DNA from 2 places in the Lysinibacillus sp. NPDC059133 genome. Region 2 is predicted to be linked to the other one. Evidence: riboswitches for the same ligand, from Rfam matches in the RefSeq annotation. Region 2 holds a riboswitch; the other holds the start of a gene.

Region 1 (6,313 bases), on a different contig from region 2:
AGATGTACTGTCCATGCCCCGAAAAGGGATCCTATAAACGCTAGCGGAAAGTATTTGAGTACCGAACGAATTTCTAGCTGACCGGAACGATAAAAGGAAATTGTTGATGTCAAAGATCCCATGGTGCCAGCAAGTTTATTGGTTGCTACGGCTGCTGCTGGATTTAACCCGGCAAACATAAGGGCAGGTAATGCAATTAAGCCACCACCACCAACGACCGCATCCACAAAGGCGGCTAAAAATCCAAAAGATATTAATAATATGACTACATTTAAATCTACTTCAAATAGCATGTTTACACCTCTTTAGATAGTTACTACTGAAATAGTAACTAAATTTTGCGTAGCTGTAAAGACTAATTTTTTTCGTTGGCTAATCTTCATGGCCTTCAACTATAATAGAGGAAATGGAGGGATTCGATGGAATTATTAATCGCCCAATTAAAAGAGCTAGGATTCACAGAATATGAAGCAAAGGCCTATACGGCACTCGTACAAAATAGTCATGTTAGTGCCTATCAAGTAAGTAAAAACTCCGGTATCCCACGTGCAAGAATATATGACATACTTAATGTACTTGTTGAAAAAGGGTTAGTACTGAAAGAAGAAACGGCAGATCAAACGACATACTCTTCCATTCCTGTCGCTGTATTTTTACAACAAATTCAGCAACGTTGGCAATCGAATTTCACGTCGATAAGTGATCAATTAGAAAAATTAGAGGTAAAAGAGCAGGAAACGGAGCATAAGGTTGTCACGTTAAAAGGAAAAGAGGCAATCGTCAATTATTGTCAGTCGTTATTAAAAAAAGCGGAGAAAAAAGTACTATTATCAATGTGGGTAGATATGTATGAAGAATTGCGAGAAGATATACATGCGGTCGCTCAGCACATTCCGGTTCATGGTATTACATTGTATGTGGATGAAAATGTTGCAACCATTGACCAGCATCGCGTTACTCAATATACGAGGACAGCTTCCACGCCCCATTGGTTTATTCTGTCTGTAGATGGTCAAGAGATGATTTATGGTCACTCACCGTCAAATCAAGAAACGGCTTTTATTACAAATGATCCTGTTCATATCTATTTATTAGAGGATTATATATGGCATGACGTGCTTGTTAATCGACTGTTAAAGCGCGATGAGATGGAGCTTGAGGAATGGATTACGAAAGAACGTAAAGCATTTTTTGTAGAGTAAAATATTAAAAAGAATCTGCTCGCCATCATGTACATTACAGGATGGCGAGCAGACTCTTATTTTTTGTTAAATAGTATTTTTTATCTTAATAAAAAACTTTATCAACATTGTATTTAGCGCGGAATGAATTGATCGCGTATGTTTCGTAAATTTCACGTTCCATTGGATCTTCCACTTCATACACTTCAATTTTGAAAATTTCATTACGATGATTTTTCATCGGTGACACATTGTCCTCAAAATGCTTCTTAATACGTTGACGAATTTTACGAGCTTTACCGACAAATAATAGTTCGTTCTCTTCATTGTAAAATAAGAAAATACCACCGTTTTCACGTGTGATTTTATGGAAATCAATAAAACCATGGTACGGTGTGATTGGTACATCACCTGGCTTTAAATCTTGTTCGCGTTGGCGAATTACTAAATCTGGTTTTGGAAATTCAATTTTAATCAAACTATTCACGTTCCTCTCTGTTACTAAAGGTATATGTTAACATAATTACAGCTTGTTTACCATAAAATATGTAGACATAGTTTCAAGATTAGTGTTAAACAAATTACATCATGACATGCATGGTTAATAACAAAATATTCTATGTATTATTGATATTCTTAATTGTTCGTGTTACAATTCTTTTTAATTAAATAATCTTATCATGAGAAGTTGAGGGATTTGGCCCGATGACGCTTCAGCAACCTCTAACAAAAGTTAGAAAGGTGCTAATTCCAGCAAAGGATTTGTCCTTTGAGAGATAAGAGTGAACGTGGAAAAATCCTTCTCATTCTATCTCAAATGGAATGAGGGGGATTTTTTAATTTCATCGAAAAAGAAGACTTAATGAGCTTTGAACAGGGCCTGTGCATGGAGACTAAGGCCCAATTGATTTTAACTAGAGAGGGGAATGCAAGATGCCAATTAATATTCCAAAAAACTTACCAGCTGGAGAACATTTACGTGAGGAAAAAATATTCGTTATGGAAGAGGACAGAGCGAAAACTCAACAAATTCGTCCATTAAATATCTTAATTTTTAATTTAATGCCGGAAAAAGAAAAAACAGAGCTGCAATTACTACGTTTATTAGGTAATACACCGTTACAGGTGAATATTACATTTTTAAATACGGCTACACATGAATCGAAAAATGTTAGTAAATCACATTTGCAATTATTTTATACGACGTTTAATCAAATTCGTCATCGTCGCTATGATGGCATGATTATTACGGGTGCACCAGTAGAAAAAATGGCATTTGAAGAAGTGAACTACTGGCAGGAAATTTCAGAAATTATGGATTGGTCCAAAACAAACGTAACATCAGTCTTACATATATGTTGGGGTGCTCAGGCAGCGTTATACCATCATTACGATATCGGTAAAATTGAGCTTCCTGCTAAATGCTCAGGTGTATACTCTCATGTCATTACGGATTTAACGGTGGATTTAGTACGTGGCTTTAGTGATTCATTTACGGCACCACATTCACGTTATACATCCGTATCAATTGATGAAGTACTTAACCATCCTGATTTACGATTACTATCTTATTCAGAAGATGCGGGTGTTTTCATTGTGCAATCTAAGGATAATAAAAACATTATGATTACTGGCCATCTTGAATATGATGCGACAACTTTAGCGGATGAATATAGTCGTGATGTTGCGAAAGGATTAGATATTGAGGTACCCGTGAATTACTTCCCAAATGATGATCCAGGAAATGAACCGATTAATACGTGGCGTGCCCATACACATTTATTATTCTCAAATTGGCTGAACTACTATGTTTACCAAGAAACACCATACGAATGGGATTTCGTTGATCAAATTGAATATCATATTTAACTTCTTTCAGCGGGTGTCCAAATATCCGTTGCTGCCGCTGTCGCTACGTTTCACTACGCTTTCGCACAGTCAACACACGTTGCTGACGCTGCGTTAGCACTCCGTACGCAATTATGCCGAGGCATAATTGATTAATGTTCAATAGCAATTAAAAATGATGACCTTGATATTTTAGGGTCATCATTTTTTACTTTACTATGTTCCCGACTGGGCGCTTTCCTGAGGCGTCCGATGAGCCGCTCCGCTTCGCTGCAGGGTCTTATCTGTGACGCGTGACGCTGGTCCCTGAAGAGTCGCCCAGTCTCCACTCTAATCAACAAATGTCACGCACAACTTTTGGTGATGAACCACATTGCTGTTAATTGTCTGGCGATTTTCCATTCTTATCACTATTTGGAGTATTGCCGGTATCGCTATCATTCTGTGTAGTATTACCGGTATCGTTGTCACTCATACTTTTAGGAGCATTTCCGCCATTGTTGCTATTTTCACTTTGTGTAGGCTTTTCGGCATTACTGCTACTTTCATTTTGAACAGCGTTTTCGTTATTGTTACTTTCACTTTGAGAAGCATTTCCGCTATTACTGCTATTTTGACTCTGAGAAGAATTTTGGCCATTGTTATTACTTTCATTTTGAGAAGCATTACCACCATTGCTGCTATGTTGACTCTGAGAAGAATTTTGGCCATTGTTACTACTTTCATTTTGAGAAGCATTACCACCATTGTTGCTATTTTGACTCTGAGAAGAATTTTGGTCATTGTTACTACTTTCATTTTGAGAAGCATTACCACCATTGCTGCTATTATGTTGACTCTGAGAAGAATTTTGGTCATTGTTACTACTTTCATTTTGAGAAGCATTACCACCATTACTGCAATTTTGACTCTGAGAAGAATTTTGGCTATTGCTACTACTGTCACTTTGTGTAGCATTTCCGTTATTACTACCATTTTCATTTTGTGTATTACTACTACATTGCGTAGTATTTCCTTGATTCCCATTAATTTTACGAATCATCGCGACAAGTAATAAAACTAATGGTAATAAAATCATGAAAACGAAGGAAAATATTGGCCATGTATCTCTATTGTAAATATCTGAATGAATGATATTAGGATGAACAATTTGTGAAATTCCAAGGATAATCATACCGAGTGGAAAAATGAGCGGTCGATGATTTTTAATTTTAAATATTTGTGCGATACCGATAACCGAAGCATAAAAATACATAAAAGTTCTAATATAAATTGAGATTATCCACATGGCGGCCATAATTACTTCAATACGCTGCAAAAAATTACCGATTGAAATTCTTTGAGCTAATGAATAGCTAGGAAATGTCCTAGCAGCTGTATTTTCGGGACCTAGGACAAGGATAGACAGTGCGATGATCAAAATTAAGGCAATTCCTCCAATAATTGTGCCAATGTAAAAACCTTTTTGTGCAGATTTTTGGACGTTAACTGCGGAAGGGAAAATCGTTAATAATACAACAAGCGGGAATGAAAAAAGACTTATAAATCGAATCATACTAAAGAATACTGATTTTTTTGGTGTTTCCATTATTGGCTGTAAATTTTCAATCTGGATGGATGGTGAAATGAAAATTACAAAGAAAATGAAAATTAGGGCAAATATTGGAAACAGTATTTCTGCAGAACGAGCAAAAACTTCAATTCCTAGAAATGCAGCATAAATAATGATAATACTGAACATAAATGCAAAGGCCATTGTAGGTGTTTCTGGCATTATTTCCGTTTTCATGAAAATTCCAATGAAATATAATAATTCACCGGCAGAAAGTAAGGATATAATTATAAAGCAAATTGCAGTAATTTTTCCGAAAAAACGACCTAATATCTTTTCATTAGCCTCTACAAATGTAAGGGTAGGTGTTCTATTTCCTAAAGCAACGAAAAGCTTTATTATGGGCAAACTTAAAACGACACCAATGATCGCTGCAATCCATGCATCTTGCTTTGCTTCGCTTGTTACACTTGCAGGGATAATTAAAATGGCTGTGCCAATTGAAAAGAGAAGGGTAATGATCATAAATTGTCTTGAACTAATTATTTCTTTTTCCATCATGAACGATACCCCTTTTCTTAACATAAAGTTGCCTTATTATTTTGTCAGGGAGACGATTAAATCTTTAATTGGTGAAAAAATAAAGGTAATTAAGTCTAGTGGGCTCGGAATTTTGAGCCTTAATGAGACCGCAATATTTAATGCAGCACCTAGCAATAAAAAAATCGAAAAAATAACGATCGTTTTCGTTTCTTTATTTTTTTTTAATGTTGGAATGAAGGCAAAGGCAATACTAGCAGAAATGATTAGAATGAATATCGTCATAATCATGGCTTATTCTCCCTTCGTCTTATTCACTAATGAGTTTTCCATCGTCCCTAATCCTTGTGTGTTCACATGTACTTCAACTTTAACTGGTAGCTCTTGAAATATAGTTAGCCAGTCTTTTTTTATTTTTTTCCACTCTTTAGGATTTGTGCGATGAAGTGCTGCACCAAATCCAAAAATATCGACCCGATAATTTTGCTGAACTGTACTGATTGTTTTTTCGATTCGTTTTTTAATAAGTTCTTCCGTTTTTTTATTGATGTTTAGAATCGATTTTTCTTTAGTAAGATCTATATTACATTCAACTTCTCCGACATTTTGGCTAACATCTATAGAAACATTGATTTTAGGAGCTCCTTTTTCAAATTTACCTTTTATTTTCGTCTTTGAGTGCGTAATTTCAGTTGATAACGTACCTCCCTTAGGGCAAGCAAGAATTTCAATGGTACTTTCTATTTTGTCCATTAAAAAACCGAGGCTTCTACTCTCATCTTCCGTTAAAAGCCCAATGAATTTATCTTCTTTAAATACAGCTAAGCCCGTATACCTCAATAGCACAGGAGATTTCGATCTTTTAACATTCGTTTGTTCCATTCCAACATTTTTATCCCCATGGATTTCAATGGCAGACATGACTACACTTTTTTCTTTGTTATTTAAAGTATTGATTAATTCATCAATTTTAATGGATTGAGTTGTACCCCAAGATTTCTCTGATGTTTTAAGAGATTTTAGCATTTTATTTGCTGGTACTTTTTCGATAGGTGTTAATACATTTAAAACTTCATCGGCAGTCGCGTCATGAGCAACGATGACATCGAAATCATTTCTGAATTCATGATCTCTTGAAATTAAATCTAATGGCTCGCTAATTCCTTCTTTTGCTAATTCATCACCGAGCACA
Region 2 (6,313 bases):
AACACCGATATTATAAACTTTTTTCATTGTAAACCCCCTGTAATATTCAAAAGTAACTAAAAGTACTCTATACAACTTTTAGGTATGTATGAATATTACTATACACTATACAAAAAATCAAAGGAGATATTAATAGAATGAATGATACAAAAGCGCCAAATGCTAAACTAACATTACTCGCACTTGCCATCAGTGCATTTGGTATCGGCTCTACAGAATTTATAAGCGTCGGATTACTTCCGTTAATTACAGAAGATTTTGACATAACGTTAAGTACTGCTGGTTTAACTGTATCCATATATGCACTAGGTGTAACTATTGGTGCACCGCTTTTAACAGCCTTAACATCGCGCCTTAGTCGCAAAAATGTATTACTGCTCGTTATGGTGCTGTTTATTATCGGTAATTTACTTGCTGCCTTAGCACCCTCATTCTCATTACTACTAACTGGGCGTGTTATTTCAGCATTAGCACATGGTGTGTTTATGTCCATTGCCACTGTTATCGCTGCAGATGTTGTAGCACCTAATAAACGAGCAAGTGCAATAGCTTTTATGTTTACAGGACTAACATTAGCTACTGTGACTGGTGTCCCACTAGGAACTTTTATTGGACAAGTAACTGATTGGCGAATGTCGTTTATTTTCATTGTCGTTATTGGCATTATCGGATTAATTAGTAATGCTCTGCTTGTGCCTAGTCAATTATCTAAAGGTAATCCAATATCTATTCGCGATATCGGGAAAGTATTAGGGAATATACGAATGTTATTAATTCTCTTTATTACAGCAATTGGATATGGTGGCGCATTCGTAGTATATACCTACGTTTCCCCTATTCTAGAGCAGTATATGGGCTATTCACCTCAAGCAATTGTCATAATCTTAGTTGTATATGGTATTTGTGTTGCCATCGGTAATACATTAGGTGGTCGTTTTGCTAATAATAACCCTTTGCGTTCAATCTTTATTATTTTTCTAGGCTTAGCATTAGCACTACTCGGCATCAACTTCTTTTTAGAATCATCCATCGTTGGATTAATAATGGTCTTTATGATGGGGCTATTTATGTTTATGAATGTACCGGGATTACAGCTTTATGCCGTTCAGCTTTCAGAAAAACATATACCATCAGCTATTTCAATGGCTTCAGCATTAAATATTTCAGCCTTTAACATTGGTATTTTTCTAGGATCATACATCGGAGGGTTTATCGTTCGCTACCAATCATTAGCTTATACTCCTATATACGGTTTCGGCATGGTGATGCTTGCCGCAGCTACTACATTTCTATGGTTACTCTTTGATAGAAACAAACAATAGGTATGTTGCTATAGGTAAAAATGTGAGGAAGGTGTTGTCTAAAAAGCCCCTTCCTTTTTGCTATTTATTAGATTCAAGGAAAGTATCATCAAAATATGCCTTGAAATTTGGATACAGATAGTCTAATGACGATTGAATATCGGCATCATCATCAAATAAAATTTCATGTTCAATTTCATATATTGCACAATTTTCTTCATCAGCATTATTATTTAAATCAATACAAATTATTTTTCCATACTCTGTATCCCATGTAAATGGAAGATATCCTAAAGTGCATAATGATGGATTAAACATATCCCTTACGTTATTTAAAGGTTCTTCAATACTTTGGTCAGGTATTACACCAAAATAATGATGATACGTTGAAATAAAAGCTTTATACCATTCGGGAAAATTAAGTCCGAACTCTTTTTCTAACGTTTGAATATCTTCCTCTGTTACAGTAGAAGGAATCATTCTCCACATAGACCACTCTGCATCGATATCAACTACTTTCATTTCTTCAGGTACGTCAGGGCACATCCACCTACAAAATCCTGCTTCAGACACCTGATTATAACGTTCATAGTAAACTTCAAAACCATTTTTTATGTATGCACGAATATCCATCTTAATAACTCCTTTTGAAGAAGAATAAATTGGTCAAGATTTAAGCCATTGAACTGAGCCCCTTTTCGCTCAGGCTTTTCAAAGCATTAGCCATTAACACCGAAAGTCTTTGTTGTACATAAGATAATGTATCAGCTATAGGATAGGAGGAATTTAGTTGTATTACAATCCTTATTCGTATTTTGTCTATCCTAATTATTATCCGGCATGGGTAATGGCGAATCAACCAACAATTCAACACCCTTCTAGCCATCTAGCAATGCCGACAACCCCAACGAATAGAAGTCCATTTCCAATCGTCAATACAAAGAAATTGAAGACTTCCGCGAAACGGACCAAGGTTATTATGCAGCAAGCACAATTACTTACGGATAAAATTGATGAATCAGAGCAATTTGCGCATGATCTTATGAATGCAGCACAACAATCAAATAAAACGGAAGTTGAAAAATTAATTGCGTCAACAGGCATTACTATAAAATTCGAAACTACCTATACACCAGATGGAATTCGTATAATATTTACTGATAGTAGCTGTTGTAAGCTTACATTAATTTTGAATTGGTGAAGAGTTGGCCCTTTGAAGAGGGCCCTCTTTTTTTCCTTTAACATCTTTATGAATTTTAACCTTGTATCCCTATTGAACTTGTAAACTATAAATAAATATGCTAAAGTGTTTGTAAACATTATTTCTGAAAATTCTTATATCGCATTTTCTTATCAAGAGAGACGGAGGGATTGGCCCTATGAAGTCTCAGCAACCAGCCTATAGGTATGGTGCTAATTCCAATTGGCGAAATTTAGCCTTGAAGATGAGAAGACTTACTTTAGTTGCTTTGCACAAGAGTCCTCTTTCTACAAGGAGGGCTCTTTTTTATTGTTGCATCCAAAAATAATTAAAAGAAAGCAGGAAGATATTATGGCAAACGAACTTTTACAAGCAATTCAACTATTGAAATCGAAAGAATGGGTGGATTTAACACATACATTTGGTCCTAATTCGCCCCACTTCTTTATGTTTGATGATGCAAAATTTGAAACATTATTTTCCCATGATGATGGCTTCTTTGCGCAGCAATTCACTTTCTCTGGGCAATATGGAACACATATCGATCCACCTATCCATTTTGTGCGAGATACGCGCTATTTAGAGGAATTGGAGCTAAAAGAACTAGTGCTACCACTAATCGTTATTGATAAATCGAAGGAAGCTGAAATTAATAACGATTACACGTTAAGTGTTCAAGATATTCTTGACTTTGAAGCTGAATATGAAGAAATCGAAGCAGGTACCTTCGTTGCGCTGCGTACGGATTGGAGTAAACGTTGGCCAGATAAAGAGGCTTTCAGTAACAAGGATGCGGATGGTCATAATCATATTCCTGGCTGGGGATTAGAAGCGTTACAATTTTTATTCAACGAACGAAAAGTAAGTGCTATTGGCCACGAAACCTTTGATACGGATTCAGCAACAGATTTTCGTAAAAATGGTAAGCTAGATGGCGAATATTTTGTGCTTGAGCAAGATACTTACCAAATTGAGCTTATGACAAATTTGGATAAGCTCCCTCCAAAAGGTGCTGCTATTTTCAATATTGTACCAAAGCCTGAGAAAGCCTCTGGATTCCCTGTGCGTTCATTCGCAATATTACCTTAAAAGATAAAAAGGTCTGGTTCATCCTGAGTAGGTATTGAATCAGACCTTTTTTACTTTGGCGAATTCCTTTTTTTGAAAATAAAATAAACGATTAACATTAGTATTAGGAACAATACTATAAGATAAATACTGTAGCGGGATAAATATACCCCAACATAACGCCAGTTCTCCCCAAGTACCTTTCCTAAGGTAATAAAAGTAAATGTCCATATAACTGCTCCCGTATAGGCAAAGAAAGCAAATTTTTTATAAGGATAATTATTAATAGCCGCAATATATGCTGTAAGATGACGCACACCAGGAATAAAATATCCTATTAATAATAATCCCGGCCCTATTTTTGCAAATAATTTTCTAGTAAAGTCAATTTTCTGTTCAGTAATATGGATTTTCGGACCGTATTTTTGCAATAACGGTAGCCCAAATCTATAGCCTATATAGTAGCTCAGAGTAATTCCCCCTGCCGCACCTACTATAGCGCTGATTAAAGCCGGAATATGTGCGAGAGTTTCTTTATATACGCTATATCCTACATATGTTAAAAATATCTCATCGGGAAGTGGCAGCCCAACAATCCCGCCAACTAGGATAAGAATGATGCCAAAATATCCGTAATGTTCTATTAGAGATTGCACGTGATGCGCCATAAATCCTTCCCACCTAAAGCATAATGAATTTCTTTTTACAGATAGCTTTATAATAACTCAAAGCAAACAATATTATGAGTATTATGACTTTAATACAATTTTCTCAAGGATTTATTATCACTGCCTTGTAGATTATACAGATGGAAAAATTATTTCTTTTTAAAAACTTTCTCCAATGTTGTATAGTGGTCGATTCATGCTATAAATCTCATTTCTCGGCTACTACTCTATTAAATTATTTGTAGCTCACGAAGAGCATAATCAATACCATTTTCAGTTGATTTCTTTGTTATAAAATCAGCGACATTTTTTAATGCTTCACTACCGTCACCCATTGCAATACCAAAGCCGACCTGCTCCAGCATATCGATATCATTATCTCCATCGCCAAAAGCAAGTGCTTCTTCAGGACTCAAGTCGAAATAATCTAGTACAGCTTGGACAGCAATAGATTTAGAAACATCATGTTGCAAAACATTTGTAATGTACGGATGCCACCTTTTAAATAATAAATGAGGAAATGTTGAGGTATACTTTTTCTCAATATCCTCATCACCATATAAACACATTAAATACACCTCTTGCGTTACAATATCTTCATTGATAATGGGAAACTCTTGCAAAGATAATGTTTCTTGCATAGCTTTTAATGTCTCTTCCTCTTGGACGTAATTCATTGATAATTGTTCTGTAAAAAATGATAGACTTTGTTTATTTTCATCAGCAAAAGCTTTAACTACCTGGACAATTTCCTTTGCAATAGGCATTTTATGTATGACTTGATCTTGATGCTTAACATATGCACCATTAGCTGTAATAAACGTTTCTATTCCAACACTTCTTAAATCCTGGCACATTGATAAAGGTCTTCCTGTAGCAGCAACAATATGAATTCCTTTATTTTTCAACTGTTGAATAGCGTTCCTTGTACTTTCTTCAATACGACCATCTTCATAATTAATAAGCGTTCCATCTACGTCAAAGAATACAATTTTATAATCCATCGTCCGCTCCTTATCGTTTTACATAATTTTTGACTCTTCCTTATCGACCAATAATAATCCTATATTTTTCCAATCAACACACTTGTAATTTTACATTAAGAAACATCTTTACACCAAAATTACAAATAGGTATTATAACCTATACAAACAATTTTATAATAAAATAATAAGTAGCTATTTAATTTAACATTTGTACGTAATTTGACAAACTAAAATAAATGTATAACTTGCTATAACTGCACCGATAAATACTATTACGGGTACATATCAAAATTTCAAATAACTAAGAAAGTAATGAACATTTTTATTTTAATAATTCTAAAGGAGTATACCAAAGAACATAGAATTGTTAATATAAAAGGTAACTAATTAAATACATTGAACGATTCTATCCATCATATAAATAGAACAAAAGAAATAATGTAAAGGAGTTGATTCTTATGGCATTTAACATTTACTACTATGAAAGTAGCGTAGATTGCAAGTTTTGCAAAAAGCATTTTACTACATATAAAGTACGTCCTAATCGATATAAAATTATCGAAGAACAAACAGACTTCATGCCAGTCTATGAAGGTTTAAACCCATTATTGTATGAAGTTGCCGTTTGCCCACATTGTGGCTATGCTTACCATAAATCTATGACAAGAACATATGGACCTTTCATGCTTCTTATTGATGAGCTATACATAAAAGAGCTTCAAAAACCAATGGATATGTGCAAGGAACGTACAATCGATGATGCCATTGTAAGCCTTAAATTAGCTTATCTTGTATCGAGAGCGTCAATGGAAGAGTCACTTCTTATGGCCAATTTCGCACTAAAAATAGCCTGGCTATATCGTTTAAAAAATGATCATGAATCAGAATTGCGCTACCTCTTTGCTGCAAGGGACTTTTACAGCAAATCTTTTGCATCCAATCAAGAGGGCGGAGAGAGAATTCAATTTTTACATGCAGAATTAAGCCTTCGACTCGGAGATATTGCTGAAGCGAAAAAAGGATTCTCTCGACTAATAGCAGATCGAAATGTTTCCAATAAATATCGAAAACTAGCACGAAATCGCTGGG

What was found. A riboswitch is a leader RNA that binds a small molecule or an ion and turns the genes downstream of it on or off. The one in region 2 is predicted to bind S-adenosylmethionine.
Region 1: it holds a riboswitch for S-adenosylmethionine, as region 2 does, so the genes downstream of both, metA (homoserine O-acetyltransferase MetA) here and ACFXN8_RS09585 (cyclase family protein) in region 2, are expected to answer to the same signal.

What each region holds. Positions count from the first base shown of each region.
Region 1 is NZ_JBHZDH010000004.1:137,014-143,326, reverse strand. It holds gene ACFXN8_RS04015 (TSUP family transporter) at 1-293, opposite strand, end outside; gene ACFXN8_RS04010 (TrmB family transcriptional regulator) at 420-1,202, shown strand; gene ACFXN8_RS04005 (nucleotide excision repair endonuclease) at 1,288-1,659, opposite strand; SAM riboswitch class I at 1,854-1,964, shown strand; gene metA (homoserine O-acetyltransferase MetA) at 2,115-3,050, shown strand; gene ACFXN8_RS03995 (GerAB/ArcD/ProY family transporter) at 3,409-5,142, opposite strand; gene ACFXN8_RS03990 (hypothetical protein) at 5,179-5,412, opposite strand; gene ACFXN8_RS03985 (Ger(x)C family spore germination protein) at 5,416-6,313, opposite strand, start outside.
Region 2 is NZ_JBHZDH010000013.1:65,918-72,230, reverse strand. It holds gene ACFXN8_RS09605 (winged helix-turn-helix transcriptional regulator) at 1-27, opposite strand, end outside; gene ACFXN8_RS09600 (MFS transporter) at 138-1,322, shown strand; gene ACFXN8_RS09595 (SMI1/KNR4 family protein) at 1,383-1,934, opposite strand; gene ACFXN8_RS09590 (YuzC family spore coat inner layer protein) at 2,092-2,502, shown strand; SAM riboswitch class I at 2,649-2,753, shown strand; gene ACFXN8_RS09585 (cyclase family protein) at 2,854-3,591, shown strand; gene ACFXN8_RS09580 (DedA family protein) at 3,642-4,238, opposite strand; gene ACFXN8_RS09575 (Cof-type HAD-IIB family hydrolase) at 4,469-5,242, opposite strand; gene ACFXN8_RS09570 (DUF2225 domain-containing protein) at 5,683-6,313, shown strand, end outside.